One region of the Nonomuraea sp. NPDC023979 genome, then DNA from elsewhere that is predicted to be linked to it. Evidence: riboswitches for the same ligand, from Rfam matches in the RefSeq annotation. Region 1 holds a riboswitch; each other region holds the start of a gene.
What was found. A riboswitch is a leader RNA that binds a small molecule or an ion and turns the genes downstream of it on or off. The one in region 1 is predicted to bind cyclic di-AMP.
Positions count from the first base shown of each region.

Region 2: another riboswitch for cyclic di-AMP. It lies ahead of AB0G11_RS39610 (CHAP domain-containing protein); the one in region 1 lies ahead of AB0G11_RS12040 (hypothetical protein).
Region 3: another riboswitch for cyclic di-AMP. It lies ahead of AB0G11_RS00985 (NlpC/P60 family protein); the one in region 1 lies ahead of AB0G11_RS12040 (hypothetical protein).
Region 4: another riboswitch for cyclic di-AMP. It lies ahead of AB0G11_RS31150 (hypothetical protein); the one in region 1 lies ahead of AB0G11_RS12040 (hypothetical protein).

Region 1 is NZ_JBEZZG010000005.1:95,667-102,616, reverse strand. Features, by position in the region: gene AB0G11_RS12060 (roadblock/LC7 domain-containing protein) at 32-409, shown strand; gene AB0G11_RS12055 (hypothetical protein) at 414-1,193, shown strand; gene AB0G11_RS12050 (hypothetical protein) at 1,236-1,607, shown strand; gene AB0G11_RS12045 (alpha/beta hydrolase) at 1,652-2,500, opposite strand; gene AB0G11_RS12040 (hypothetical protein) at 2,631-3,425, opposite strand; cyclic di-AMP (ydaO/yuaA leader) riboswitch at 3,594-3,725, opposite strand; gene AB0G11_RS12035 (DUF5302 domain-containing protein) at 3,892-4,092, opposite strand; gene AB0G11_RS12030 (CBS domain-containing protein) at 4,188-4,631, shown strand; gene AB0G11_RS12025 (rod shape-determining protein) at 4,675-5,643, shown strand; gene AB0G11_RS12020 (hypothetical protein) at 5,651-6,595, opposite strand; gene AB0G11_RS12015 (SMC family ATPase) at 6,592-6,950, opposite strand, start outside.
Region 2 is NZ_JBEZZG010000034.1:85,676-92,625, reverse strand. Features, by position in the region: gene AB0G11_RS39630 (ATP-binding protein) at 1-132, opposite strand, end outside; gene AB0G11_RS39625 (SigE family RNA polymerase sigma factor) at 368-838, shown strand; gene AB0G11_RS39620 (hypothetical protein) at 835-2,049, shown strand; gene AB0G11_RS39615 (MaoC family dehydratase) at 2,061-2,519, shown strand; cyclic di-AMP (ydaO/yuaA leader) riboswitch at 2,669-2,810, shown strand; gene AB0G11_RS39610 (CHAP domain-containing protein) at 2,821-3,492, shown strand; gene AB0G11_RS39605 (SigE family RNA polymerase sigma factor) at 3,586-4,062, shown strand; gene AB0G11_RS39600 (hypothetical protein) at 4,059-5,315, shown strand; gene AB0G11_RS39595 (hypothetical protein) at 5,302-5,541, opposite strand; gene AB0G11_RS39590 (radical SAM protein) at 5,538-6,950, opposite strand, start outside.
Region 3 is NZ_JBEZZG010000001.1:187,763-194,712, reverse strand. Features, by position in the region: gene AB0G11_RS01010 (ATP-dependent Clp protease ATP-binding subunit) at 1-131, opposite strand, end outside; gene AB0G11_RS01005 (Lsr2 family protein) at 843-1,175, opposite strand; gene AB0G11_RS01000 (RDD family protein) at 1,690-2,175, opposite strand; gene AB0G11_RS00995 (RDD family protein) at 2,288-3,625, opposite strand; gene AB0G11_RS00990 (amino-acid N-acetyltransferase) at 3,711-4,280, opposite strand; cyclic di-AMP (ydaO/yuaA leader) riboswitch at 4,547-4,694, shown strand; gene AB0G11_RS00985 (NlpC/P60 family protein) at 4,698-5,693, shown strand; gene AB0G11_RS00980 (LuxR C-terminal-related transcriptional regulator) at 5,718-5,930, opposite strand; gene AB0G11_RS00975 (cytochrome P450) at 6,168-6,950, shown strand, end outside.
Region 4 is NZ_JBEZZG010000021.1:147,358-154,307, forward strand. Features, by position in the region: gene AB0G11_RS31130 (site-2 protease family protein) at 1-192, shown strand, start outside; gene AB0G11_RS31135 (MmcQ/YjbR family DNA-binding protein) at 189-554, shown strand; gene AB0G11_RS31140 (alpha/beta fold hydrolase) at 526-2,190, opposite strand; gene AB0G11_RS31145 (TetR/AcrR family transcriptional regulator) at 2,272-2,802, opposite strand; gene AB0G11_RS31150 (hypothetical protein) at 2,858-3,817, opposite strand; cyclic di-AMP (ydaO/yuaA leader) riboswitch at 3,825-3,966, opposite strand; gene galT (galactose-1-phosphate uridylyltransferase) at 4,032-5,114, opposite strand; gene AB0G11_RS31160 (DeoR/GlpR family DNA-binding transcription regulator) at 5,111-5,890, opposite strand; gene AB0G11_RS31165 (TrpB-like pyridoxal phosphate-dependent enzyme) at 6,104-6,950, opposite strand, start outside.

The sequences.
Region 1 (6,950 bases):
GCTGTCAGTCCGCTCTCCCTAAGCTGATCGCGTGCTGGGACTGGACGGCTGCCTGACCGAGGTCATGGCGATACCGGGAGCGCTGGACGCGATGCTCGTGGACCACACGAGCGGTATGGCGGTGGCCGCCAGCGCCTTCCCGCCCGGCGCGGACGCGGAGAAGTCCGCCGCCGCGCTGACGGAGACGCTGCGCGCCACCGTCGACGGGCTGGCGCGCGCCTGCCCGGGCGACACCGTGCGCGTCGAGGACGTGCTCATCACCACGGACAAGGGCCACCACCTGCTGCGTCCGCTGGACACGCTCTTCGACGGGCCGCTGGTGATCTACGTCCGGCTGGACCTGGAACGCGCGAACATCGCCCTGGCGCGGCACCGGCTGCGCGCCATCTCCGCCGAGCTGCTGGCGTGACGGCATGCCGCCCCTGGACACGCACCTGGCCGGGCTGGCCCGCGAACGCTCCACGGGCGCGCTGCGGGTCGGCCGGGCCGGCACGATCTACCTCGACGCCGGGCGGATCACGTACATGGAATGCGCCCGCACGCCGGGCGCCGAGCGGCTGCTCGCCTCCCGGGGGCGCGTGTCGGAGGCCGCGCTGCGGCGCACGCAGGCCGACGGCGGGTGCGAGCGGCTGCTGCGGGAGGGACCGGTCACGCTCGGCGAGCTGCAGTACTGCGTGCTCGGCGCGGTGCTGGACGCGGCGTTCTTCCTGCTGCCCGCGGCGGGGCCGCGGCCGAAGTTCCGGCCGGGCGAGCGGCACTGGCTGGGCGGGCGCTGGTACTTCGACGTGGCGGGGCTGGTGCGCGAGTGCGCGCGCCGCCGCGCCCACCTGGCGAGCGTCTGGCCCGACGCCGCCGTCGACACCGCACCGGTACGGGTCTCACCCCGGCTGCGCGGGCAGGGCGTGACGCTCACCGACGTGCAGTGGGAGGTCGTGGTCGCCGCCGATCAGGAGGCCACGCCGCTCGACCTGGCCAGGCGGCTGGGCCGGACGGGCTACGCGGTCATGCTCGCGGTGCGGCGGCTGGCCGCGGCCGGGCTGCTGCTCCCCGACGAGCGGGCCGCCCTGCCCAGACGCGCCAAGCGGCTGCCGAAACCGGGCCCGCAGGACGCCGCAGAGCCCGCGGAGCCCAGGCAGCAGGTGGACGTGGCCCTGCTGCTGCGGCTGAGGAAGGCGCTGGAAGAACTGGCGTGAGGATCGCTCACGCCGGGACGATCACAACGAACGGAGGACGACATGGCCGGCATGGACATCTCGCTCAAGGAGATGATGACGATCGACGGCTCGATCGGCGCGGCGATCGTCGACCACGGCAGCGGCATGGCGCTGGGCACGCTCGGCGGCTCCAAGGACCTGGACCTCCAGGTGGCGGCGGCCGGCAACACCGAGGTCGTCAAGGCCAAGCTGCGCACGATGGACTCGCTCGGGCTCAAGGACGCGATCGAGGACATCCTCATCTCGCTCAGCGGCCAGTATCACATCATCCGGCCGCTGACCGGGCGCGGCGGCAAGGGCCTGTTCCTCTACCTGGCCCTCGACCGGAGCCGGGCCAATCTGGCCCTGGCCAGGCACCAGCTCCGGGCCATCGAGGAGAAGCTGGAGGTCTGAGACCCGGTGGCTCGTGCCCGGGGCGCGGCGGGCACGAGCCACCGTCACACGCGGGAGGTGAGCCGCGTCACGGCGGCGACGATCTCGGGCCAGAGCGGGCGGGGAAGGTCGTGCCCCATGCCGGGGAACGTCAGCAGCTCGGCCCCCTCGATGGCCGCCGCCGTGGCGCGCCCGCCCTCGACCGGGACGAGCTGGTCGTCCTCGCCGTGCACGACCAGCGTCGGCACCTTGACGGCCGCCAGGCCCTCGGTGCGGTCGCCGGAGGCCATGATCGCGGCGAGCTGGCGGGCCGTGCCCGGCGGGTCGAAGCAGCGGTCGAAGGCCAGGCCGGCCAGCCGCAGGACGCGCTCGCGGTCCATCTCGTAGCCCGGCGAGCCGATCACCGACCAGGTCTTGAGCGCCTGCGCCAGGACCGCCTCCCGGTCGGCCGGCGGCGCGCCGAACAGCACCGCGCCCGCGGCCTCGGTCGGCGGGGCGACCGCGGGGCCGGTGGTCGACATGATCGAGGTGAGGGTGAGCACCCGTTCCGGATGGCGGACGGCCAGCGTCTGGGCGATCATGCCGCCCATCGACGCGCCCATGACGTGCGCCGCGGGCCAGCCGAGCGCGTCCATGAGCCCGGCGGCGTCGTCGGCCATGTCGTCCAGCAGGTACGGGGCGGCGCCCCGGAAGTCGGGCACGCCCGCCTCGTGGAAGTGCGTGGACAGACCGGCGTCGCGGTTGTCGAACCGGACGACGTGATGCCCCTGGTCGGCCAGGGCCGTGCAGAGGTCGTCGTCCCAGTGGATGAGCTGGGCGCCCAGCCCCATGATGAGCAGGAGCGGGCGCCCGTCAGGTGAGCCGAAGCTCTCGTAGGCGAGGTCGATGCCGTTCGCCGAGGCGTGGGTGGTCACGGATACTAGAATTACCTTCTAATTCGTCCCGCGTAAAGCACGCCCGGCCTCCCATGCGGAAGGCTCAGGCGCCCGGCCGGGGGACGGCTCGGGCGCCTGAGCTCCTTGCTGGGTCAGCTGCCCGTCAGGGTCAGCGGCCCATCAGCTTGCGGAGACGGTCGCGGCCGAGGATCACGCCGCCACCGGCCAGGGCGAGACCGCCGGCCAGCACGGCGCCGCCGACGCCACCGGTCTCCTCGCCGGCCGCCGCGGCGGCGGGCTTGGAGCCGCCGCCCGCGGGGCGCTCGCTCGCGGTGTACGCGGCCGGGGCGACGCCGCCGCTGCCGGGAGCCTCGACGCGGGGCTTGTTCTCCTCGGTCTTCTTCTCCGCCAGGATGGTCGGCGGCTGCGCCGGGTTGCGGTCCACGCGCGACCAGGCGCCGGTCGAGAAGGCCACGGGGTGGTTCTTCTTGCCCACGCCGTCGCCCCACTTGGTGATGACGTACTGGACCTCGATGTGGCCCTTGCCGCCGTTGCCGTCGACCATCAGCGTGCTGGAGTTGAACTTGCCGCCGGTCAGCTCGGCGAACGTCTTGGCGTCCAGGTCGAGCATGATGCCGTTGTTGGACGGGTTGCCGGGACCGCGGTCACCCACGAAGAAGGGCATCTTCTTGCCCTTGTAGACGACGTAGCCCTCGGTCATCAGCGGCCAGCTCGGGCTGGCGGCCAGGCCCTTCTGCATGGGCTTGCCACTGGCGGGCAGACCCGTGTCACCGGCGCGGCCGGAGGAGTCGTCCCAGAAGTAGGACGCGGTGGTCGCGCCCTTCAGCAGCACCTTCTGGCTCTCGTCGACGTCGGCGTGGGCGGCGCCGGCCCCGAAGGCGAGGGCGCCGGCGGCGGTGGCGGTGAGCAGGGCGAAGGAACGCATGCCGATACGAGCAGACATGAAAAAGTAAAGTCCTCTGTTAGGCAATGGGGAAAAGCGCTCACTCAGAAGGGCGTAGCCGGGCAGAACGCCAAACGGTCGCTACGCGGAGCGCGAGAAGTTCGGGGAAGTGGTGCCGCTCAGTGGGCGCGGGCTGGGGGTACGACGCAGCGGTACATCACAGGTAGGGTGTCCTCTCCATCTCGCCTACCGGGTTAGCTGACGGGTTCGGGCGTGGAGATGCCCTACCGGCCGCGAGGGCCGGATTCACCCCAGAAGTTGGGTCCCCGGTTCCCGTGAGGGATTCGGCGCCAGGTGGCCGCCTCTTCCTGGTGAAGGGCTAGGTCACCACCTGGTAACGCCACCCAATGTATATGCCAAACCGGACAAACGCAAAGGTAACACCATGAATCAGGCGAAGATCTACCTAGGAGGGTCAAGAAAAGGGGGGCACGGCATTGCCGTACCCCCCTGAAACGCCAGGATCTCAGCCGCCGCTCTTGCGCCTGAAAGATCGCTTGCTGGCAGCCGGCCCGTGTGCCCCGTGAATCTTCGCGGCGTCGGCGCCCCTGCCACCCGCGCTCGTGCCCGCGGCCTGGTTGCGCTTGCGCTCCAGCGCCTCGCGGAACTTGCGCTTCATCTCGTCCTCGGGAGTCTCGCTGACTTCCGGCTCCGGTGTTTCCGCCATGGAGGACCTCCTGGTGTTGAGGGACGTACACAGCTTCGCACGATCGCCCACACGGCGCGAAACCGGGACGGCCGCCCAGCGGTTAGGGTGAGCCTGTGCGCGCACGCGATCTCGTCAGCGACTTCCCGACCGTGACGCTCGACACCCGCGCGGCCGACGCCGCCCGGCTGCTGGCCGAGCACGGGCTGCCGGGGCTCATCGTGCTCAACGACGACGGCCGTCCGCGCACGATCCTGCCCGGCACCCAGGTGCTGCGCCTGGCCGTCCCCCGCTACTGCCTCGACGACCCCGCCCTGGCCAGGGTCGTCGACGAGGAGCACGCCGACGCGTTCATGCGCGGCCTCGGCGAGCGCACGGTCCGCGAGACCCTGCCCGAGCAGCCGCGCGAGCTGCCCATCGCCGACGGCGACGCCACCCTGCTGGAGCTGGCCGCGCTCATGGCCCGCACGCACAGCCCGCTCGTCGCCGTCGTCGACGACGGCGCCCTGCTGGGCGGCGTCACGCTCCAGGCGCTGATGGGCCAGTCGCTGCCGCACTAGCTCCTTGGTGTTGCCTTGACCCGATGGCGGGCAGATTCCGGTCATGGTGAGCCCGCTCGGCCGGGATCTCGCGATCGATCTCGGCAGTGTCAGCACCCAGATCCACGCACGAGGCCGGGGCATCGTGCTCAACGAGCCCACGGCCGTCGCGCGAAGTCCCGAGACGGGCCGGGCCGTCAGGTTCGGCGCCCAGGCCGTCTGCTGCGGCGACACCTGCTGGCCGGTGCGCGGCGGCATGCCGGGAGACCCCGAGCTGGCCCGGCTCCTCATCCGCCACTTCGTGCACAGGGTGCACAAGTTCACCAGGCCGCGCCTGGTCATGGCCCTGCCCGACGGCTGCTCGCCGATCGTCGCGCGGACGCTCGGCGACCTGGCGTACGAGGCCGACGCGCGCGGCGTGGTCCTCGTGCCGCACGCGCTGGCCGTGGCCCTCGGGGCCGGAGTGGCGCTGGACGAGCCCGCCGGCGCGATGGTCGTCGACATCGGCCCCGGCCTCACCAGGATCGCCGTCCTGGCGGGCGGCGACGTGGTGACGGCCGCGTCCACCGGCGTCGGCGGCGACGACATGAACCGCGCCATCACCCGCCTCGTCGAGCACCGGCACGGCATCCTCATCAGCGAGAGCGAGGCCGAGGCGGTCAAACGCGACGCCGGCACCGCCTGGAAGCCGCTGCACCGCCAGGTCCTCGTCCACGGCCACGACCCGGAGACCGGGTGCGAGCGCGTGGTCGCGGTCCCGGTGCACGACCTCTACGAGGCGACCAGGCAGCCGGTCGACGCGATCGTCCGGGCCGCCGCCCAAGCCGTGGAGCACTGCCCGCCCGAACTGGCCGCCGACCTCGGCGAGCGCGGCGCCACACTCGCGGGCGGCGGCTCCCTGCTGCGCGGCCTCGCCCGGCGGCTGCGCACCGCCCTGGCCATCCCGGTCCGCCGCGCCGACCAGCCGGTCGAGACCGTCGCCCTGGGCCTGGCCCGCTACGTCGACCGCCGATGGCCCGGACGCACGCCCTAGGCCGGGTCTACTCCTGTGAGGCCGTGCGCAACGCCCGGTAGAGCAGGCGCGGATCGCCCAGATGGTGGCGCAGCAGCTTCTCCAGGCCGCCGATCGGGACGAGGTTCTGCGGGGCGCGCGGGTCCTTGTAGTCGACGCCCGCCAGCGGCGGCAGCGCCAGCGTGAGCTCGTCGGCCAGCCGCGTCACCTGGGCGGGCTCCAGCTCGGCGCTCGCCTCGCACCGCGCGATCCCCGCCCACGGGGTCGAGGAGCGTACCGGAAGCCGGACGTACCAGGCGTGCCGCCGCCAGCTCGTCCCCATGAGGAACACCGGCGTGCGCTCCCCCGGCGCGAGCGCCGACACGACCGCCGACTGCGGCGGCGGCAGGTAGGCGGTGTGGTGGGTCTTGATGTAGCCGACCGTGTTGGGCAGGTGGGTGCGCCCGCGCAGCGGCCCGTCGACCAGCAGCAGGTCACTCGTGCCGGCCCGGTGCCTGACGGCCAGGTCCACCTCCAGCTGGGTCACCTGGCGCTGGAGCGCCAGCGACAGCTCCTCCATGCTGGAGTCGGCCGCCCGCCCGGGCCGGTAGACGGCGTGCGCCGTCTTGACCTCCGGCGCGTACGGCGACGCGCTGATCAGCGAACGGCCGATCTCGATCGCCGCCAGATCCGCGCCGCCCGGCCCGCAGCGGACGATGCCCGCCGCGAACGAGGCCGCGATGCCCGGCAGCGGCATCGGCGCGTCGGCGTCCGACACCCACACGCGGGCGTCGATCCGCCGCACCCCGTCGGCCACCAGCAGCGTGTCGGGCGCGTCCACGCCGGGGCCCGGCCGGACGGGCTTCCAGTCGGCCGCCGGGTGCTCGACGTCCAGGATCAGCTCGGCGCTCGTCGTGCCCAGCTCCGACAGGGCCTCCACGGCCAGCGCCGCCGCATAGCCCGGATCCCACGGGTCGACGGTGAACCCGGTCATGGGCCCACCCGGCGCACGTGCGAGCCCTCGGTGTCGCGGCTGACCTCGAACCGCACAGGGACGCGCTCCGCCAGCGCCGGGACGTGCGTGACGACGCCCACCATGCGCTCCTGGCCCGAGGCGAGCCGTTCGAGCGTGGTGGCCACCGTGTCGAGCGTGGCAGGGTCCAGGGTGCCGAATCCCTCGTCCAGGAAGATCGACTCCAGCCCCCGGGCGACCGTGCCCGACAGCGCCAGGGCCAGCGCCAGCGCCGCCTGGAACGTCTCGCCGCCCGACAGCGTGCGGGCGCTGCGCCGCATCCCCGCCTCCGCGTGGTCGATCACCTCGATCTCGCTGCGGCTGCCCAGGACGAGCT
Region 2 (6,950 bases), on a different contig from region 1:
GCTGCGCTCGGGACGGCCGCGGGCCACCCGCTCCAGCACGACCTCGAACTGCTGCAGCTCACGGTCGCGCCCGGCGAGCTCCGGCGGACGCTGTCCGGCTCCGGGGGCGTAGGGGTTGCGCACAGGGTCCACGCTCTCGGACTCTATTGCCGGATATAGCGGCCGTCTTAGATTTGGGAAGAAAGCGCTACGGCGTGTCCGGGCAGGGGCGAGCGCGAGCACCGTCACCGGACACACCCCCTCTCACCAGGCCGAACCCTTGTTCGATTCGAGTACCTAAGACTGTAGCGCGGACTCGAACAGGTGCGCGATGATTTCGGGTAAAGAAGTTTGCAACAGCCGAGCCCACCCCGGGCGTCATGGTGGTGTGGAGTTCGAGGATTTCGTCCGGGCCCGCGGGCCGGCCCTCCTGCGATACGGCTACGTGCTCACCGGCAACGCCGAGGACGCCGCCGATCTGGTGCAGGAGGCGCTGCTGCGGTTGAGCGACACCTGGCGGCGGGTGCGCAACAAGGACAATCCGGAGTCGTACGTCCGTACGATCATGGCCCGCCAGCACGTGAGCTGGTGGCGCAAGGTGCGGCGCGAGCGCCTGACGGGCGAGCTGCCCGAGGGCTCCTACACCGACATCCACTCCACCGGCGAGCTCTGGAGAGAGCTCGCCACGCTGCCGCGGCGGCAACGCGCCGTGCTGGTTCTGCGCTACTACGAGGACCTGTCCGATCAGGAGATCGCCGACATCCTCGGCATCTCCCGAGGAACGGTGCGAAGCCAGGCGTTCCGCGGGCTCAACACGCTCCGGGTCAGGCCGGCGATGCTCGAAAGGGGACGGGCGTGAGGACAGAGGACGAGCTGGTCACAGCGCTGCGGCAGGGCGCCGCGGACGCGCCGGAGCCGGACCTGCTGGCGGGGGTCGCCCGGCTGCGCAGGCGGCGGCGCGCCAGGAGAAGGGCGCAACTGCTGGCCGCGGCGGCCGTGGTGGCGGTCGCGGGCACCGGCACGGCGGTCTTCAGGGGCACCGCCGTCCGGGAGACCCCGCAGCCGCTGGCGACGGCCACGGCGTCGATCGCCCCGGTGCCCGTCGAGCCGGTGGAAGCGGTGGCGGCGGAGCTGTGGCCGGAGGCGGTGTTCACCATGCCGGCCAGGAACTCCGACGGCTGGCGCTACCGCCCCATCACCGCCATCAGCCCCACGGAGGTCCTGCTCAGCGCCGAGTCGTCGTTCGAGAAGGCCGGCAAGTTCGAGGTGTACGACTCGCGTACCGGAAAGGCCAGGCTCGTCGCCGAGGTGCCGAAGGACGACCGGCTGAAGAAGTACATCGTGCAGGGCGTGACCGTGGACGGCGCGAACGTCGCCTGGTTCGCGTACGGCGAGCAGGGCGACGGCGCGCAGATCCGCGACATCTGGACGGTCCCGCTGGCCGGCGGCGAGGCCAGGCTGGTGGCCAGCCGCGTGGGCCAGGACGCCGACCTCGACGCGATCGGCCTGGACGGCGACCACGTCGTCTGGTCGGAGGTCGACGGCGGCGTGTGGCGGCACCCGCTCGGCGGGATCGAGCCCGAGCGCGTCCCCGGCAGCGACGGCCTGCACCTCGTCCAGTGGCCCTGGGCCACCGACGTGGCCGGCCTGCCGGGGGACCTGGACCGCAACCAGCTCCGGCTGGTGAACCTGGAGGACGGCTCCAGCCGCACCGTGCAGCCGCCGCCGGGCGTGCAGGGCATGCGCTGCGGGCCGGTCTGGTGTTACGGCCGGGGGGAGCGCGGCACGGTCATCAGCCGCGTCGACGGCTCGCAGCCGCCCCGGGAGGTCGCGCGCGGCATCGGCATGGGCGTGGCGCGCTACCCGATCCTGGACCGGTTCCTGGCGGCGGGCAATGCGGTGTACGACCTGGCGACGGGCACGATGGTGAGCTTCGGCAACCCGGGCAACTGGTACGGGGCGGGCGTCTCGTCGGAACCGAGCACCGTCTTCTACTGGGGCGCCACCAAGGGGGACAAGCCGGACAAGTTCCGGGTGCTGAACTTGGCAGCGGTCCCACCGGCGCAATAGCGTTCCGCCTCATGCGGACCTTCGCGAACGTACAGGAACTCAAGGCTGCCGTCGGCGAGAAGTTCGGCCCCACTGAGTGGCGCACCGTCACCCAGGAACAGGTCAACCTCTTCGCCGACGCCACCGACGACCACCAGTGGATCCACGTCGACGTGGAGCGGGCCAAGGAGGGCCCGTTCGGCGGCACGATCGCGCACGGCTACCTGAGCCTGTCGCTGCTGCCGGCGTTCATGTTCGAGCTGGTGCGGGTCGAGGGCATCGCGATGGGCGTCAACTACGGCCTGAATAAGGTGCGCTTCCCCCGCCCGGTGCCGGTCGGGGCCAGGGTGCGGGCCACGGCCGAGCTGACCGACGTCAAGGGGACGCCGGCGGGCTACCTGTCCAACCTCAAGATGACCGTCGAGGTCGAGGGCGAGAAGCGCCCGGCGTGCATCGCCGAGACGCTCAGCCTTTACGTTCCTGCGGAGTAGCCGGGCCGCGGGCCCCCGCCCGCGGCCGGTTTCGTGGAAATTTCGTTACGAGGGAATTACCCAGGTCAGGGGTGTGTTGGACATTTCTGTACGCGGGTAAGACGCGACCGACTCTCGGGCGTCACGACCCACCGTCCATCACAGGGACCGACCTGTGACCGCTGAATCCGCTCACACGCGGAACCGGGGACCCATGTGTTCCACCGGGGTGAATCGGCACCGACATCGCCGTAGGGCAGCTTCCACGCCCGAACCCGTCAGCTAACCCGGTAAGCGGTATGGAAGCGAGGAGTTACCCTTAATGCGCCCCATCCGCACCCCCAAGATCAACGTGCCCAAGGCCGTCCTCGGCGCCGCGCTCGTCGCGACCGCGTTCGGCGCCCACGTGTCGGCGGACGCCAGCACCGCGACCACCGCCAACACCCAGCCGCAGGCCGCCCAGGCCCAGCAGGCCGCCACGAACCAGAACACCAGGGTCAACGTCTCCGCCTCGCAGGTCCTGGCCGTCGCCAAGGCCCAGGTCGGCACCTCCGAGAACGCCGCCGGCGGTGGCACCAAGTTCCAGCAGTGGTACGCCAACTCCCAGCGCGCCGCCGAGACCGTCCAGCGTGACGGCGGCAACCGCCAGGACTACCTGAACGCCGCCTGGTGCTCGATGTTCGTCTCCTGGGTCGGCGAGCAGACCGGCGCCCGCCCGCAGGTCGGCTGGGACGCCTACACCGTGACCCACGCCAAGTGGTTCGCCGCCAACGACCGCTGGGGCCAGGAGGCCAAGCCCGGCGCCGTGGTCTTCTTCTCCTGGAGCGGCAGCAAGGACATCAGCTCCATCGACCACGTCGGCTTCGTCGTCAAGGACAACGGTGACGGCACGATCTCCACGATCGAGGGCAACACCGGCAACGGCAAGGTCGAGGAGCGGGTCCGTCCCACCTCGCAGGTCGCCGGCTACGGCTACCCGTCGTACGCCGCCTGATCAGACCGCCTCGAAAGCGCGCGTCCCCTTCCGGGGGCGCGCGCTTTTCGCGTTTCGTGCAACGGTACGGCGTGCTGGAGGATCCCTGGATACGTGGACCACACAACCGAGTTCGACGAGTTCGTCCGGAGCCGGGGCGATGCGCTCCTCCGGTACGGCTACGTGCTGTCCGGCAACGCGGACGACGCGGCGGACCTCGTCCAGGAGGCTCTGGCCAGGCTGGGTGACGCCTGGTCACGGGTGCGCAAGAAGGACGACCCCGAGGGGTACGTGCGCACGACCATGGTCAGGCTGCACATCACCTCGTGGCGGCGCAGGCACCGGGAGGAACTGGTGTCCGTCGTGCCGGAGAAGGGGCGCTTCGACCGTTACGAGGACGCGGACCTGTGGGCGGACCTGCAACGGCTGCCGCCCAGGATGCGAGTGGTCCTCGTGCTGCGCTACTACGAGGACCTGCCCGACGCGGAGATCGCCGCGATCCTCGGCGTCTCGCGCGGCACCGTGCGCAGCCAGGCGGCGCGTGCCCTGGACAAGCTCCGGATCAAGCGAATGCTGCAGGAGGCACGATGAGAAGCGAAGAGGACCTGGTCCGTACCCTGCGTGCCGGGGCCGGGCACGTCACGCCGACCGGCGGGCTGGCGGCGGCCGTCGCGGCCCGGCGGCGGGCGCGGCGACGCCGGCAGTGGGCGGGCATGGCCCTGGCGGCCGCCTCGGTGGTGCTGGTTGCCGGAGGGACGATGGCGGTGTGGCGGGGGGAGCCTCGGGTGTCGGTGGAGCCGGCGGTCGCGGTGACCACGGTGTCGCCTGGGGAGGTGGCCAGTGCCGTCCCCAGGGTGGCGGAGGTGAAGCCGGTGGCCGAGGTGTGGCCGGAGGCGGTGTTCACGATGCCGGCGGCGGCCCCCGATGGTTGGAAATATCGCCCGGTGACCGGAATTTCCCCCACCGAGGTGCTGCTGACCGCCGAGTCCTCCTTCGAGAAGGCCGGCCGCCTGGAGATCTACGACACCACTGCCCGCACGACCAGGGTGGTGGGCGACATGCCCGCCCCCGAAGGCGTCAAGGGCTACTTCGTCCAGGACGTCGAGGTGGGAGAGCGGCACTTCGCCTGGTACGGCACCACGCCCAACGACAGGGACAAGTGGGCCGACTTCTGGATCATCCCCCGCGAGGGCGGCACCGCCCAGCGGGTCGGCGAGGTCACCGGCGACCTGGCGAACGTGGAGCGGATCGGCCTCACCGAGGACGCCCTGGTCTGGTCCGTACGCGACGGGGGTGTCCACCGGCTTCCGCTGTCCGGCGGCGAGCCCGAGAAGGTCGCCGGCTCCGACGGCCTCCACCTGGACTCCTGGCCGTACGCCGTCGGCTACGCGCCGGGCGAGCGCGGGCAGAAGAACCAGGACCGCAGGGTCGACCTGGTGACCGGCGAGAAGACCCCGCTCCCGGCCTCCGGCTCCGTCACGAAGCTGACCTGCGCCGCCGAGTGGTGCTACGGCGACGCCAAGGGCGGCGGGCTCCTGGTGCAGGGCCTCGACGGCTCCGACGCCACGCTGCTCCCGTCGCTCGGCTTCCACGGGGAGGTCCTGGGCGACCGGTTCGCCTCGGTCATGCCGGTCAGAGGTGACGCCGATCCGGCCAAGGAGTACGTCGCGCCCGTCGCGGTCTACGACCCGGCCACCGGCAAGATCGCCGGCGTGAACCGGGTGTCGCCCGACGGGTCCGCCAGTTACGGCAGCGGAACGTCGTCCTCGCCCACCACGATCATGTACTGGGGCAAGGGCCCCGAGGTCACCGTGATGAACCTGGCGGCCGTCACCAGAAGATGATCGCCGCCACCGCGAGCGCCGCCAGCAGCCCCAGGTAGGCCAGCACCAGCCGGGTGTCCCGGAGCAGGCACTTGCTCCGGGTCAGCCCGGCCCGCCGCGCCTTCCAGTAGCCCGCGAACCCCAGCCCGGCGAACGCCAGCAACGCCCACGGCCCGAACAGCCACGCCAGCAGCGCGACCGTGGCATAGACGCACAACCTCAGCGGATCGTACGGCTCGGCCTTCACGTGATCACCTCCAGCGGGAGCCGTACCCTCGGCTCGGCGGCCACCGCTGACAGCCGCTGGGCCGAGAGCTGCGGCCACGCCTGCACGGCGCAGAACGGCGCGCACTGGTCACGGTCGGACCGCGTGCCCACGTGCACGCAGCACTGCGTCAGCCGCTCCTCGATCATGGTCGACAGGTCCATGAACGGCTTGACCGTCACCCGCACCACCCGCTCGCCCAGCATCCGGCGCAACTTCGCCCGCCTGCCCGGCAGCGCGGACGAGGCCAGCGCCAGCAGGGTGGAGACGCCGAGGTCGCAGTTCTCGCAGATGTTGCGCCACAGGTCGCCGATCCGGGGGTGCGACAGCGACGACTGCTCCGACAGCAGGCCGAGCAGCGACTCCTGGACGGCCAGCCGCAGCTCGCGCGGGATCTCGGAGTCGGCGATGCGGTTGGCGACCAGGCCCAGGTTCTCCTTGAGCCGGTCGTGGCCGATCAACGCCACCAGCGAGCGCCACTGCCGGGAGTCGTCGCGGATCAGGTAGCCCACCGAGCAGCAGTGCGGATGCGAGCACGGCAGCGCGGTCAGGTCGCGCCAGGTCACCAGGCCGCCGGTCTGCGGGCCGAGCCGCTTGAGCACGCCGGTGTGGGTCAGCCGGTCCATCGGGTCGATGGCCCCCGACCGGCCCGAGCCGAACTGCGGCTGCAACGACACGCCGCCCACGTACGGGGTGTCGAGGGCCAGCTTGATCACGTCGCCGATCTCGCCGTCGTTGACGCCCAGGGCGGCGGTCATCACCAGTGTGGTGAAGATCTCCCGCTCCGACAGCCTCCGTACGGCGTCGGCCTTCAGCCTGCGCAGGTCACCGCCTCGGTGATGCCGGGAGGACTCGGCCGACGAGCCGTCGTACTGGAGGTAGACCTCGACCCGCTCGCGGTGCTCGGTGAGCAGGTCCAGCAGCGAGTCGTCGCGGGCGATCAGGACGCCGTTGGTGTTGATCAGGATGCGGGTGACGGGCCGGGCGGTCAGCTCGGCCAGGAGCGTCTTCAGCTCGGGGTGCAGTGTGGGCTCGCCGCCGCTCAGCATGAGGACGTCCAGCCTGCCGTTCTCCCTGGCCAGCCGCTGGTCCACGTTGGCCAGCACCTCGGCGACGGGCACGACGCCGGACAGGTCGGGGGAGCTGCCGGCGAAGCAGGTGGGGCAGCGCAGGTTGCACGCCTCGGCGATGTCCTCCAGCAGGATGCAGGTGTGCTGCGTCTGCATCTCCGGAAGCCCTTGCAGGTACGCGCCCGGCACGGGGGCGAAGTTGCCCGACACGTCCGGGATGTGCTGCTTGGTGGGAGCGGTCCATTCCTCCAGATAGGCAAGAATCTCCGGGTCCTCGTCGTACAGCGTCCTGACCAGCCCGTGCTCGCGGCACCCGCGTTC
Region 3 (6,950 bases), on a different contig from region 1:
ACGCCTTCACCTTCATGGATCAAACCAAGAAGAATGTGCTCAGTGCCGATGTAGTTGTGGTTGAGCATCCTGGCCTCTTCTTGGGCCAGGACGACAACACGCCTTGCTCGGTCGGTGAACCTCTCGAACATCTCGTCGCTCCTCACAGAGCGGTCAGTCAGGCCGGTAAATCCGGTCCCGTCATCCCGCATGCTAGCCCTGGCTCGGCGAACCGTGCCCACTGCCGCTGACGCGCTCTATAGCAGACACGTTCCCCGAGAGCAGGGCGTTCACCCTCCATCCAACTACTGTTCGGGGGTCACGTGTTCCCGATACGCCACCAGCGAACGAGGTTTAGGGCGCCCGGGTGAAGTGGCTCGAAATTCGCCGGGAGCGGCGCGACCGGAACGGTACGGATCGGCTGCGGACGCGGGGGCGAGCCAGGGGCGGCCGCGCCCGATCGCGGTGGACGCCGCGTCCTGTCTTCCATCGTATGTCCTGCTCCAATGCCAGGCCAAGCGTGACCGGAACAGGGAGCTCAATGCCGGCCCGAGCGTGAGCGGAACGGGGGCCTCAATGCCGACCCGAGCGTGACCGGAACGAGGACGCAATGCAAGGCAGGGCGTGACCGGAACGGGGCATCTGGTCAGCCGCGTTACCGATCAGTACGGGCGCGGAGTCGGGACATACACCGGCACCACGCCCGCGTAAATGGACCCAAACGCCCACTTAAGGGGCGGATCAGAAGATCAACAAATCCCGATGTCCACCATTTGAGATAATGGCAGAAATGATCATGCGCTTATGGCGGCCGCCGGGGTCCTAGGCGAACGGCATAAGCGCATGGTCAGGAGATCGGCTCCTTAGTGAGCCGCTTCGTACTTCTCGACGACGGTGGAGGCGATGCGGCCCCGCTCGCTGACCGGAAGGCCGTGGGCCTTGGCCCACTGACGGATCTCGGCGCTCTTCTCGCGGCTCATCGCCCGCTGCCCGCCACGCCCGCGACGGCGCGTGGATACGGCGCCCGCCCTGCGGGCGTGCTGCACGAAAGGCGTCAGAGCGTCCCTCAGCTTCTTGGCGTTAAGGTCGCTGAGGTCAATCTCATAGGTGGAGCCGTCAATAGCGAAGCTGACCGTCTCATTGGCCTCGCCCCCATCGAGGTCATCGATGAGAATCTCCTGGATCTGCTTGGCCATCTACGCAATCCTTTCCCGGAGCATTGTTTCATTCGCTCGCCCAAACATATACCCGGAAAGACGTTAAGACAATTCAGCGCCACGGGATTCGGCTGAGCGGCCGATCAGTTGCGGTTCTCGGCCTGATCCTGGCGGTTTGGCCGCCGGCCGGAGCCCTCGTGCCGCACCAACTTCACGACGCCAAAGATGAAGGCGCCGCCCACGACGACGGGCGGGATGAGCGCTGACAATACCTCTGTTACGGCTTCCATTCGGCCTCGCCTCCACGGCTGACGGGGTTTCAGGGGCGCTTTATACACAGGCTGCGGGACCGGCGCGAGCCTGGCGGACCTCGTGTCACTCGAGGCGACAGCCGCCCACACACGACCATAGCGGCACAGAGATGCCCATAGCCTGGCAGGCGCCCCAACATCCGGCAACCCGGACGCCTCATAGCCTAATGCCAGTCTCTCCAGGCTCCTTACCGGATCAAGCGGAAATTTTGCGAAAAGCCATCAGCGCAGGTACGGAACCCTCAACGAAGATCTTTTACGACCAGCGTTCCGGCCAGCCTGTCATGCGGCCCGCGCTGGAGCGGCTTGTCGATCAAGATGAGCAGGCCGACACCAAACACGAACATTCCGGCCAGCAGATTGGCCACCGGAATGCCCATCAGCATGGCAGGCGCCGGATAGAGCAGGGCGCGTTTCAGCCGGACCCGCGCCGGAAGACCCTCCGGGTCCACCCGAATCCCCATGATCGCCTTGCCGAAGGTGCGCCCACCCCGGGAAAGTGCGACCCAGTCATAGACCGTATAACCCAGGCCGGCGCCCACCCACGCGAACACGCCGGGCAACCGCCCCTCGAACGCGTCCAGCACCCCGACAGTCCGGAAGACGCCCCATAGCGCAATGAACAGAATGTAATAGAAGACTCCGAACACGAGCGCTTCAATGAGGCGGGCGACGAGCCGTTCCCACCATTCCGCCGGCAGCACGCCGGTCTCGGGTGTCGCGGCCATAACCTCACCTCGTCCGTTCGGCGGCCCTCGGCGTCCCCCCATTCTGGTACGGCTCGTACACACAAAACAGAGGCCGGCGGGATGCCGGCCCCTGTTTCGCTGTTGCTGAGACTTACTTGATCTTGACCACCACGGTGTTCGCGAACTTGTCGGCGAACGTCTGCTGCAGCGGCTTGTCCCAGAGCTGGGAAGCCGCGTTCAGCAGAACGAGGACGCCGCCGAGAAGCGGGCCGAGGAGCGGGATGACGCCCAGGACGTAGCCGCCCCAGGTCCCGCCGGCCCGCTTGAGCGCGGCGTCGTTGGGCAGCCCGCCGGACGGCATCGCATGACCCACCTGGACGACCTTGATGCCCATGACCATCTTGCCGACGGTCTGGCCGCTCATCTTCGTCATGAAGAAGTCGTAGGCCACGTAGAGCGCGGCCAGGAGGAGGTACTGGATGACGCCGACGATGAGGGAGCTCGCGATACCCGTCGTGACGCCGGTGACCGAGTTGTAGCTGACGACAAAAAAGATGCCCAGGATGAGGTTGATGATGAAGTAGACGACGCCGAAGATCAGGCCGTCGACGATCCTCGCCACCAGGCGCTGCCACCACTCCGCCAGCGGCGCGGGGGCGCCGGGCGGCTGGATGCCCACCGGCTGGCCGTACTGCTGCCCGTACTGGGGCTGGCCGTAGCCCTGCTGCTGACCGTAGGCGGGCTGGCCGTACTGCTGCTGCCCGTACTGGGGCTGCTGGCCGTACTGCTGCTGCCCGTAGCCCTGCTGCTGGCCGTAGTCGGGCTGACCGTACTGCTGCTGGCCGTAACCCGGCTGCGACTGCGGCTGCTGGCCGTAGCCCTGCTGCTGACCGTAGTCCGGCTGGCCGTACTGCGGCTGCTGGCCGTAACCCGGCTGCGACTGCGGCTGCTGGGCGTAACCCTGGCCGTAGTCGGGCTGGGACTGCGGCTGCTGACCATATTGCTGCTGGCCGTAGTCGGGCTGGGACTGCGGCTGCTGACCATATTGCTGCTGGCCGTAGTCGGGCTGGGACTGCGGCTGCTGACCATACTGCTGCTGCTGGCCGTAGTCGGGCTGGCCGTACTGGGGCTGCTGGCCCGACGGGGGCTGCTGGCCGTAACCCGGCTGGGACTGCGGTTGCTGACCGTACTGCGGCTGCTGACCGTAGCCCTGCTGCTGGCCGTAGTCCGGCTGGCCGTACTGCGGCTGCTGGCCGTAACCCTGCTGCTGGCCGTAGCCCTGCTGGGGCTGCTGGCCGTACTGGGGCTGCTGGCCGTAACCCTGCTGCTGGCCGTAGGGGGGCTGCTGGCCGTAGGGGTCGTCCACGCGGTAGCCGACGACCGTCGCGTCGGGGTCGGGCTGCCCTTGAGGGCGTCCTGCGTTCTGGCCGTATTCAGGGGAGTTCTCGGGGGAATCGTCCTGTGGATACGGCGGCTGTCCTGTGCTCACCGTGTCACCTCGCTTCGAGTGCGCATGTGGCACGTGTCAGGGCACATGCCTGTCCTGCCCAACGTATCGACATAGGTATCAACAATCACCTTTCTCGGCAGTCAAGGTCCGCGTCACCCGATGTCAAGTGGAGCAGCATGCGTGTGTTGCCCAGGGTGTTCGGCTTGACGTGTTCGAGGTCGAGGAACTCCGCGACGCCCTCGTCGTACGAGGCCAGGAGTTCGGCGTACACCTCGGGTGAGACGGGCGTGCCCTGGATCGTACGGAACCCGTGCCTCGCGAAGAAGTCCACCTCGAAAGTGAGACAAAATACACGTTCCAGCCCAAGCTCCCGAGCGGTCCTGATGAGAGCCGAGACCACGCGATGGCCGATGCCGAAACCCCGGGCCGAGGGGTGCACGGCCACGGTGCGGATCTCGGCCAGATCCTCCCAGAGCACGTGCAACGCGCCACAGCCGACGACCTCGCCGCCCCGCTCGGCCACCCAGAACTCCTGGACGTCCTCGTACAGCGTGACGGTGGCCTTCTCCAGCATCTTGCGCCCGACGCCGGCGTAGGTGTCGACCAGGAGCTTGATCGCCCTGACGTCCCTGGTCCGCGCGCGCCTGACGAGCACTTCGGTCTCGGGGACCGCTAGCTCGGCGACCTGCTCCATGGCCATCCAGAGTACAGACCCCATTACGGCTCGACCCAAACTCCCGGACCGTCACTGTGCGTGCACGCTCCGGATTGCACGATTCCTACAGTTTCACGATCGGGCGAACTTGGGGCAAAGAGGGCATAAAGTCTTTTCTGTACGGCTCGCCACGAGATCACCTTGTGACCCGTCGGTTGTGAAACCTCTACAGACTCGGCAGTTCCGGTTGAGCAGGAACCAGGAGTGCATTAGTGTCCAGCGACGATGTCACCCGCGCACACCGCGCGGTCGACACGCCCAATCCCCGCGAGGGGAGCCGGGGACCCGCCGGCGGCGTCAACCCGCTGCCAGGGGTGAATCCGAGCCACGCTCGGTAGGGCTGCTCCGGCCCGAACCCGTCAGCTAACCCGGTAGGCGTCAACGGAAGGAGCTTGGTTGGACAGGCGCTCTGGCAAGAAGCGATTCGGTGTCGTCGGCTTGGCCGCCGTGGCCGCACTGGTCCTCGCTCTGCCCCTGGGCTCACCAGCCTCCGCCGACCCCAAGCCTTCGCTCAAGGAGCTCTCCGAGCAGGTCGAGGAGATGCACCTGGAGATCGAGACGCTGGCCGAGCAGTACAACGGCCAGCGGGAGAAGCTCAAGACGGCCCAGAAGGCCGCCGACAACGCCAAGAAGACGCTGGCCGCCAGCGAGGCCGAGCTGGCCGACAAGCGCTCCAAGGCGATCCTGCTCGCGCAGACCACCTACATCAACGGCGGCCTGTCGGGCACCCTGGCGTTCGTCAACTCCGACGACCCCGAGGGCTACCTCGACCTGGCGGCCACCAACTACGCGATCCAGCAGCAGCAGGGCGAGGAGATCCTCCAGCTCACCAAGGCGATGCAGGCGGCCGAGCGGGCCCGCGCCGGCGCCAAGGCCCGCATCACCGAGGTCTCGAAGATCGTCAAGGACCTCGACGCCAAGCGCGACCGGATCGTCAAGCTCGTCGGCAAGGTCGAGAGCAACCTGTTCAGGCGCGCGCTCGGCGAGGCCGGCCGGCCGGGCACCCCGGCGGTCAAGGTCAACCTGCCGATCCCGGGCTCGGGCAAGGCCGCCCAGGCCGCCAAGTGGGCGCTCACCCAGCAGCTCAAGCCGTACATCTGGGGCGCCGAAGGGCCGCGCGGCTACGACTGCTCCGGACTGGTGATGGCCGCCTACCAGCAGGTGGGCATCTCGCTGCCGCACTACACCGGTGACCAGTGGACCGCCGGCCGGCACATCTCCAGGGAGGAGCTGCGCGCGGGCGACCTGGTGTTCTTCTACAACGACCTGCACCACGTGGGCATCTACCTGGGCGGCGGCATGATGGTGCACGCGCCGCGCACCGGCGACGTGGTGCGGATCGCGTCCATCGCCCGGCGCCCCTTCGCCGGAGCCGTCCGCATCGCCGACTAGCGGCGCCAGAGCCGGCCAGCGGCCTTAGATGAGCTGCCTGCGGGCAGCCCAGGCCACCGCCTCGATCGCGGTGGCCACGCCTATGCGGTCGCAGATGCCGCGCAGTCTTCGCCGCACGGTGCGACCGCTGATGTCAAGGCGTCGGCCGACCCGGTCCACGGTGACGCCCTTGGCCAGTTCGGCCAGCAACGCCAGATCGGCACGGCTCAGTTCAACGCCTTCTGTGAGCACATCCATCGGGAGCCCTCCCCCCACCAGCACCACCCGGAGACGTCTAGGGCCCGACCGGAGCGGCACATCCTCGCAGACGGTAAACGCATCCAGGAAACGTCGTCAAGCACGAAATTCGCCGCACTTGACCTCTTCCGTTGACATGATCCGTTGTATGTGAAGTACTCGCCATATGTCGGCACTTATCGGAGCATGATGATCGATCACAGCGATCCTGACTACGCTCCTTTGACGCCAACGGACATGCTCGGGTTCGATCCCTCCGACCCCGGCTTCCTGCGCGACCCGTACACCCGTTACCGCGAGCTGCGCGAGAGCGACGCGCTGCTGCGGACCCGCGGCGGGCTCCTCGTCGCCACCACGCACGAGCTCTGCTCCGCGGTGCTGCGTGACGCCCGGTTCGGCCACGGCGCCCCGCCCGACGGCGAGCCGCCCCGCTCGTTCCTGATGATGAACCCGCCGGACCACACCCGGCTGCGCGGCCTGGTCAGCCGGGCCTTCACCCCGGGCATGATCAGGCGGCTGCGTCCGCGGATCGAGGCCATCACCGCCGGGCTCCTCGACGCGCTGCCCGATGAGGCCGACCTGATGAGCGCGTTCGCCTACCCGCTGCCCGTCATGGTGATCAGCGAGATGCTCGGCGTGCCTCCAGAGGACCACGAGCGCTTCCGCGGTTGGAGCGAGACGCTCGCCAGGAGCCTCGACCCGATCGTGCCGCCGGACCTGATCTCCCGGACCGAGCACGACCGGGAGGAGTTCCGCGCGTATTTCCGCCGCCTCATCGCGCTGCGGCGCGAGCGGCCCGGCGACGACCTGCTCAGCGCGCTCGCCCAGGTCGAGGAGCTGACCGAGCAGGAACTGCTCGGCACCTGCGTGCTGCTGCTCGTGGCCGGACACGAGACGACCGTCAACCTCATCGGCAACGGCGTGCTCAACCTGGTCAGGCACGGCGTGCTCGGGCGCGCCGCCGACGCGCCCCAGCAGGTGGTCGAGGAGGTCCTCAGGTACGACCCGCCCGTGCAGCTC
Region 4 (6,950 bases), on a different contig from region 1:
GGCCACATCGCGGGCGGCCTGTGGGAGGGCCTCAAGCGGGCCTACGCCCGGGTCCGCCGCCGCCCCGAGCCCGCGTACGTGGACATCGCCAAGGTGCTGCCGCTCACCTACGCGCTCGCCTTCGTCATGATCATCATGGCCGGGCTGCTGGTCTACGCCGACCTGATCAACCCGCTGAGGCTCACCGGATGACCGCGGGCCCGCTCGACGAGCTCCGGCGGCTGTGCCTCGCGCTGCCGGAGACGACCGAGCGGCTCAGCCACGGCGAGCCCACCTGGTTCGTGCGGGGCAAGAAGACGTTCGTCATGTTCGCCGACCACCACCACGACGACCGCCTCGCGTTCTGGTGCGCGGCCCCGCCCGGCGTCCAGCAGGAGCTGGTGGCCGAGGACCCGGCCCGCTTCTTCCGGCCCCCGTACGTGGGCCATCGCGGCTGGCTGGGCGTCTTCCTGGACGTGGACGTCGACTGGGCGGAGATCGGCGAGATCGTCGCCGACGCCTACCGGCAGGTCGCGCCCAAGTCCCTCATCGAGCGGATGCCACCGGCCGGCTGAGCACCCGGGCGACCTGGTCGGGGTGGGTGAGCTGCGGATAGTGCCCGGCTCCGGCGATCTCGGTCACCGGATGCCCCGGGTCGGCCGTCAGCGGGTCGGCCGAGCCCGTCACGATCTCGACGGGCACCCGCACCCGTGTCAGCAGCGCCCGCGTGGCGTCCCGCGCGGCCGACGCCGCCCGCAGCGCCGCGACCACGCGCCGCGCCACCCCCGGGCGGCGCAGGTCCAGCGCGGCGCTCGCCACCTCCGGCCCTTCCGGCACGCCCAGCGTGGCGGCCAGCCGGGCGGCGGACATGCGGCGCAGCAGGGGCGCGGCCACGGCCGAACGCGCCGCCCACGACGCCGGAGCCTGGAGGAACGCCGGAGCCACGAGCACGAGCCCGCCCACCCGCTCGGGATGCTCGACCGCGAACCGCAGCGCGGGCCCGCAGGCCAGCGAGTGCGCCACCAGCGTCGGCCGCGTCCGCACGCCCCCCATCAGCCCGGCCAGCCACGCTTCCACCGGCCGGTCAGAAGGCGCGGACCGCCCCAGCCCGGGCAGATCGGGCGCGAGAACCGGCCCCGGCAGCAGGGCGGCCACCCGCGCCCACACGTCGGCGTTCACCGGCAGCCCGTGGAGCAGCACGTGCCCGGGGTCGCGGGCGTCCCCCATCACCCACGTACGGTCCCGGAACCCGTACGGGCGCAGCCCCGGCGTCGCCGCGCCGAAGCGGGCCGCCACCAGGTCGTCCGCCCAGGCGCGCAGGGCGTCGGCGACCGGCGGCATCTCCAGGCCGGCCCGGGCGGCGAGGGCGCGGGCCGAGGCCGTCGGATAGCGGTCCGGCGACAGGAACGACAGCGTCTCCGGATCGGCGCCGGTGAGCGCCCGCGGCAGCCGCCGCACCAGGCCGACGGGGATCGTCCGGCGCGGCGCGCGCACGCCGAGGTGCCGGGCGACCAGGCCGATCAGCTCGGGCAGCGGCGGCGTGTCGTCGTCGAGCACCCAGTGGTCCTCGCCCGCCGGGGCGGCGGGGATCTCCGCCAGGAAGCGCGTGAAGTAGTCCAACGTGACGACCGGCAGGAAGACGTCCGGGCCGCCGGGCAGCGCCGCGAGCCGCCCGTTCCACAGGTCGCCGACGAGGGAGGCCAGGCCGAGGTGCTGGCCGGGGCCGATCACCGTGCTGGGGTTGGCGACGGTCAGCGGGACGCCCAGCTCGCGCGCCCTGGCATGAACGGCGAGGTCGGCCTCGGCCTTGGACGCCTCGTACGCGCCCAGCCGGGCGTAGTCGGGGCGGACGCCGCTCACCCGGTAGCCGCTGATGTGCACGAGCCGCCGCAGGCGGGGGAGCGTGGCGGCCCATTCGAGCACGTGGAGCGCCCCGGTCACGTTCACGGCGCGAGCCTCCTCGACGCCGAGGCCGAACGCGAAGCGCGCCGCGGCGTTGTAGACGTCGCGTGCCTGGGGGAGTCCGGTGAGCGGGCGGGTGAGGTCGGCGGTGACGACGTTCAGCCCGCCGGTGGCGACGCCCCGCTCGGCCAGCCACGGGGTGAGGGTGTCGGTCCGCACGGCCGCCGCCACCCGCTGCCCGCGGCCCAGCAGCTCGGCGACGAGTGCCCGGCCGACGAAGCCGGTCGCGCCGAAGACGATCGCGTCCAAGGAAGCTCATTAATAGATCGGTCTACATATTTTCTGGCCATAAAAAGAGCCGCCTCCGTGGCGGGGAGGCGGCCCCAGGGGTCAGCGCAGCAGCCCGGCGAGCACGGCGGCGACGCGGTCCAGCGGCTCCCGGCTGCGGTGCGCCTTGGCCAGCAGCAGCGCCCCCTCGATCAGCGCCAGGACGGTGACGGCGAGATCGTCGGCGTCCGGCCGCCCCGCGAGCCGCGCCCGCAGGGCGGCCTCCCACGACGTGTAGACCTCCGAACACGCCTGCTGGAGCGGGTCGCTGGCGGCGGCCATCTCGAGCGCCACGGTGGCCACCGGGCAGCCCTTGCGCCAGCCCGACTCCTCCAGCCGGTCGCCCAGCAGCCGCAGCACCTCGTCCACGGCCAGGTCGTCGAAGGCCGACCCGATCGCCGCCCCGGCGCGCCGGATCGACTCGCCGACCAGCTGGTCCTTGCCCTCGGGGAAGTGGAAGTACAGCGACCCGCGCGGCGCCCCGCTGGCGGCGATCACCTGGTTGAGCCCGGCATTGGCATAGCCGCCCGCCTCGACCAGCTCCTGGGTCGCCTCCAGGATCCGCAGCCGGGTCTCGGCCCCCTTCTTGCCCATGCCGAAAAACTAGACCGATCTACATATTCTGTCAACGCCGAGCCGGTCGGCCACGTCAGTGCATCGAGATGTGGACGTGGTCGTAGTGGTTCTCGGTGATGCTGCCGCGGTTGGACATGGCGTTCCAGCCGGAGCCGTGATTGATCCGCTGCTTCCAGATCACGTACTTGACCCCGAGCTTGTCCCGGTTCTTCACGGTCCATTCGGCGATGCGGTCGCCGAGGGCGTTGTTGGCCGCGGTGGGCATGGAGCCGCCGGCGCTCATCATGAAGTCGCAGGCCCGCCCCAGCGGATGCTCGCCGCTGGAGCCCGAGCGGAAGCAGCCGACGCTGAACGGCAGCTTGAAGCTCTTCTCGATCTGCGCCTTCATCGCCCGGGTGCGGGCGGTGATGTTGTCGGTGCCGCTCGGCAGCTGCGGGGCCCAGGTGCCGTCGGAGCGCCGCCCGGTGCTGAACGGGATCAGGTCCTCCAGCTTCTTCTCGATGTCGCCGATGACGTCCTCGGCCTCGTCGCGCTGCTTGGCCACCTCGGTCGTGTCGGCGCTGAGCCGGCGGGCCAGGGCGGCGGCCGCGTCGGCGGCCTTCTTCTGCTCGTCGCGGGCGGCGGCCACGCCGGCCACGATGGCCTGCTGCTCGGCGGTGAGCTGTTCGACCACGGCCGCGCCGGCCCCGTCGGGCGGCACCATGTAGTAGGGCAGACCCAGCGTGCCGCTCTGGTAACGAAGTCTGGCGAGCTCGCCCACCTTCAACTGGGCGGCGGCGAGCGCCTGGTCGGCGGCGGCGAGCCGCTTCTTGGCCGCCTCGGCGGCCTCGCGGGCCTTGGCGAGCTCGACGCGTTTGGCGTTGTAGCGCTCGATGAGCTGGTCGACCTTCTTGTTGAGCTGCTTCAGGTCGCCGCGGAGCTGGCTCTCGGACGGCTTGGGCTCGGCCGCGGCCGGTGCTGACCAGGTGGCGAACATCATCGCTGCCGCGGTGACGACGCCGATGGCAAGTCGCGTGGGGGACGCTGACGCCACGTGCGGGGTTTCCTCTCCCTCTGCCGGCCGGGTTAGCTGACGGGTTCGGGCATGGGAGTCGCTTCCCTACCACCGAAGTGGATTCACCCCAGGTGCGGATGGGTCCCCGGCTCCCGGGCAACTCGCCCGGGATTAGGCGTACACGGTGCTATGACCGCGCTTGAAGGGATAGTAGTGGTAGATCACGAGTAATGCGACATCAATCGGAAATCAATTAGTGATCTACCTGTGATCGAAGCATGCGTGCCGCCTCTTCCGGGAGCACGTCGTTGACGAAGGCTCCCATGGCCGACTCCGATCCCGCCAGGTACTTCAGCTTGCCCGGCGCCCGCCGGATGCTGAACAGCTCCAGATGAAGATAGCCCAGCTCACGGTCCTGCCGGACCGGCGCCTGGTGCCAGGCCGAGATGTACGGCATCGCGACGCCGAACAGCCCGTCCAGCGCGCGCAGCACCGAGGTGTAGAGCGGGGCGAACGCCGCCCGCTCGGCCTCCGACAGCGCCGCCAGGTCCGGCACCCGGCGATGCGGGTAGAGATGCACCTCGAACGGCCACCGCGCGGCGGCGGGCACGAACGCCGTCCACAGCTCGTTGGCGGCCACCACCCGGGTGCCCGCCTCCCGCTCGGCCGCCAGCACGTCGGCGAACAGGTTGCGCCCCGGCCGCCGCGCCGCATAGCGCCTGGCGGCGCCGAGCTGCAGCTTGGTGCGCGGCGTGACGTACGGATAGGCGTAAATCTGGCCGTGCGGGTGGAAGAGCGTGATGCCGATCTCCTCGCCCCGGTTCTCGAAGCAGAACACCTGCTCCACGCCCTCGATCGAGGACAGCTCGGCCGTGCGGTCGGCCCACGCCTCCATGACCAGCTCCACCCGGTCGTCGGAGAGCTGCGAGAACGACGAGGCGTGCTCGGAGGTGAAGCACATCACCTCGCACCGCCCCACCCCCGGCCGGACCTCGCTCAGCCCGCCCACGTCCGCGTAACTGCCGAGATTGCGGGAGAACGACGGGAACCGGTTCTCGAACACCACCACGTCGTAGTCGTCCGCCGGGATCTCCGACGCCCGCGTGTCGGACGACGGGCACAACGGGCACTCGTCGGCCGGAGGAAGGAACGTGCGCGTCTGCCGGTGCCCGGCGATCGCGATCCACTCCTCGGTCAGCGGGTCGTAGCGCAGCTCCGACGCCACCGGCCGGGGATCGAGCGGCCGCCGGTCGATCGCGCTCCGGTCGGCGTCGTCACGCCGGTCGAAGTAGATCAGCTCCCGGCCGTCGGCCAGATGGGTGATGGTGCGCTTCACTGCGAGCCCTCCGCGATGATCAGTTCGCCGGCGCGTTCGGCCAGCTCCGTACGTGCCTCCTGGGGCAGCCCGGGGTCGCTGATGACCACGTCGGCCTCGCGCAGCTCCGCGATCGTGCTGATGCCGACCGTGTTCCACTTGGTGTGGTCGGCGGGCACGACCAGCCGGTGCGCGGCGCTGACCAGCTCCCGGTCGGTCTCGGACTCCAGCAGGTTGGGCGTGGTGAACCCGGCCCGCACGCTCATCCCGTGCACCCCCAGGAACAGGGTGTCCACGTGCAGGCGCCGGATCGCGGCCACGGCCACCGGGCCGACGAGCGCGTCGGAGGGGGTGCGGACGCCGCCGGTGAGCACGACCGTGCGATCGGCGCGCGGATTGCGGTGGAAGACCTCGGCCACGGGGATCGAGTTGGTGATGACGGTCAGCTCCGGCACCCCGATCAGGTGACGGGCCAGCGCCCACGTCGTGGTGCCGGCCGACAGGGCGACCGCGGTGCCGGGCCGGACGAGCTGGGCGGCGCGCCGCGCGATGGACTCCTTCTCCTGCTGCTGGCGGGCCGACTTGGCGGTGAAACCCGGCTCCTCGGTCGAGCCGGGGCCGAGCGTCGTGGCGCCGCCGTGGACCTTCTCCAGCAGCCCGCGCTCGGCGAGCACCTCCAGGTCGCGGCGGATCGTCATGTCGGAGACGCCGAGCTCGCGCACGAGATCGGCCACCCGGACCCCGCCTGCGCTGCGGACGCGTTCGAGAATCGCCTGCTGACGCTGCTGTGCGAGCACGCCCCCGCTCCTTCCAACAGATTCCACCAAATTATGACACGAATATGTTGGGGAATGTTAGGTCACCGGGACGCTTGTCCAGCGCCCCGATGCGGGAGACATTGAGAGAGCCCCATCACCAGGAGGGATGCGACATGGCCAAGCGCGCACGCAAGGGCAAGGCACGCAAGAAGAAGAAGGCCAACCACGGCAAGCGCCCCACGGCGCGCTGACTCACCCGGGCAGCTCGCTCAGCGCCTCGTCGATCCGCTCCTGCGGCAGCGTGAAGTCCGTCATCTCGCCCGACAGGTAACGGTCGTAGGCGGCGAGGTCGAAGTGCCCGTGCCCGCACAGCGCCGTCAGGATGACCTTCGCCTCGCCGCTCTCCGCGCACCGCCGCGCCTCGGCGATGGTCTCGGCCAGCGCGTGCGTCGGCTCCGGCGCGGGCACGATGCCCTCCGTCCTGGCGAACGTCACCCCGGCCTCGAAACACTCGGTCTGCGACCGGGTCACCGCCTCGAACAGCCCGAGCTCGTACAGGTGCGACAGCAGCGGCGACATCCCGTGATAACGCAGCCCGCCGGCGTGGATCGGGTCGGGCACGAACCCGTGGCCGAGCGTGTGCATCTTGAGCAGCGGCGTCAGCCCGGCCGTGTCGCCGAAGTCGTAGGCGTAGCGGCCGCGTGTGAACGACGGGCAGGCGGCCGGCTCGACGGCCCGCAGCACCGGCCCGCCCTCCCCGGCGAGCTTGCCGCGCAGGAACGGGAAGGCCAGCCCGGCGAAGTTCGACCCGCCGCCGGTGCAGCCGATGACCAGGTCGGGCCGCTCGTCGAGCTGCGCCAGCGCCTCCTCGCCGATCACCGTCTGGTGCATCAGCACGTGGTTGAGCACCGACCCGAGCGCGTACCGGGTGTCGGCCGCCCCGGCCGCCGCCTCGACCGCCTCGCTGATCGCGATGCCCAGGCTCCCCGGCGAGTCCGGGTGGCCGGCCAGCACCTTGCTGCCGGACATCGTCACCGGTGACGGGCTCGCGTGCACCGTCGCGCCGTACACCCCCATGAGGGAGCGCCGGTAGGGCTTC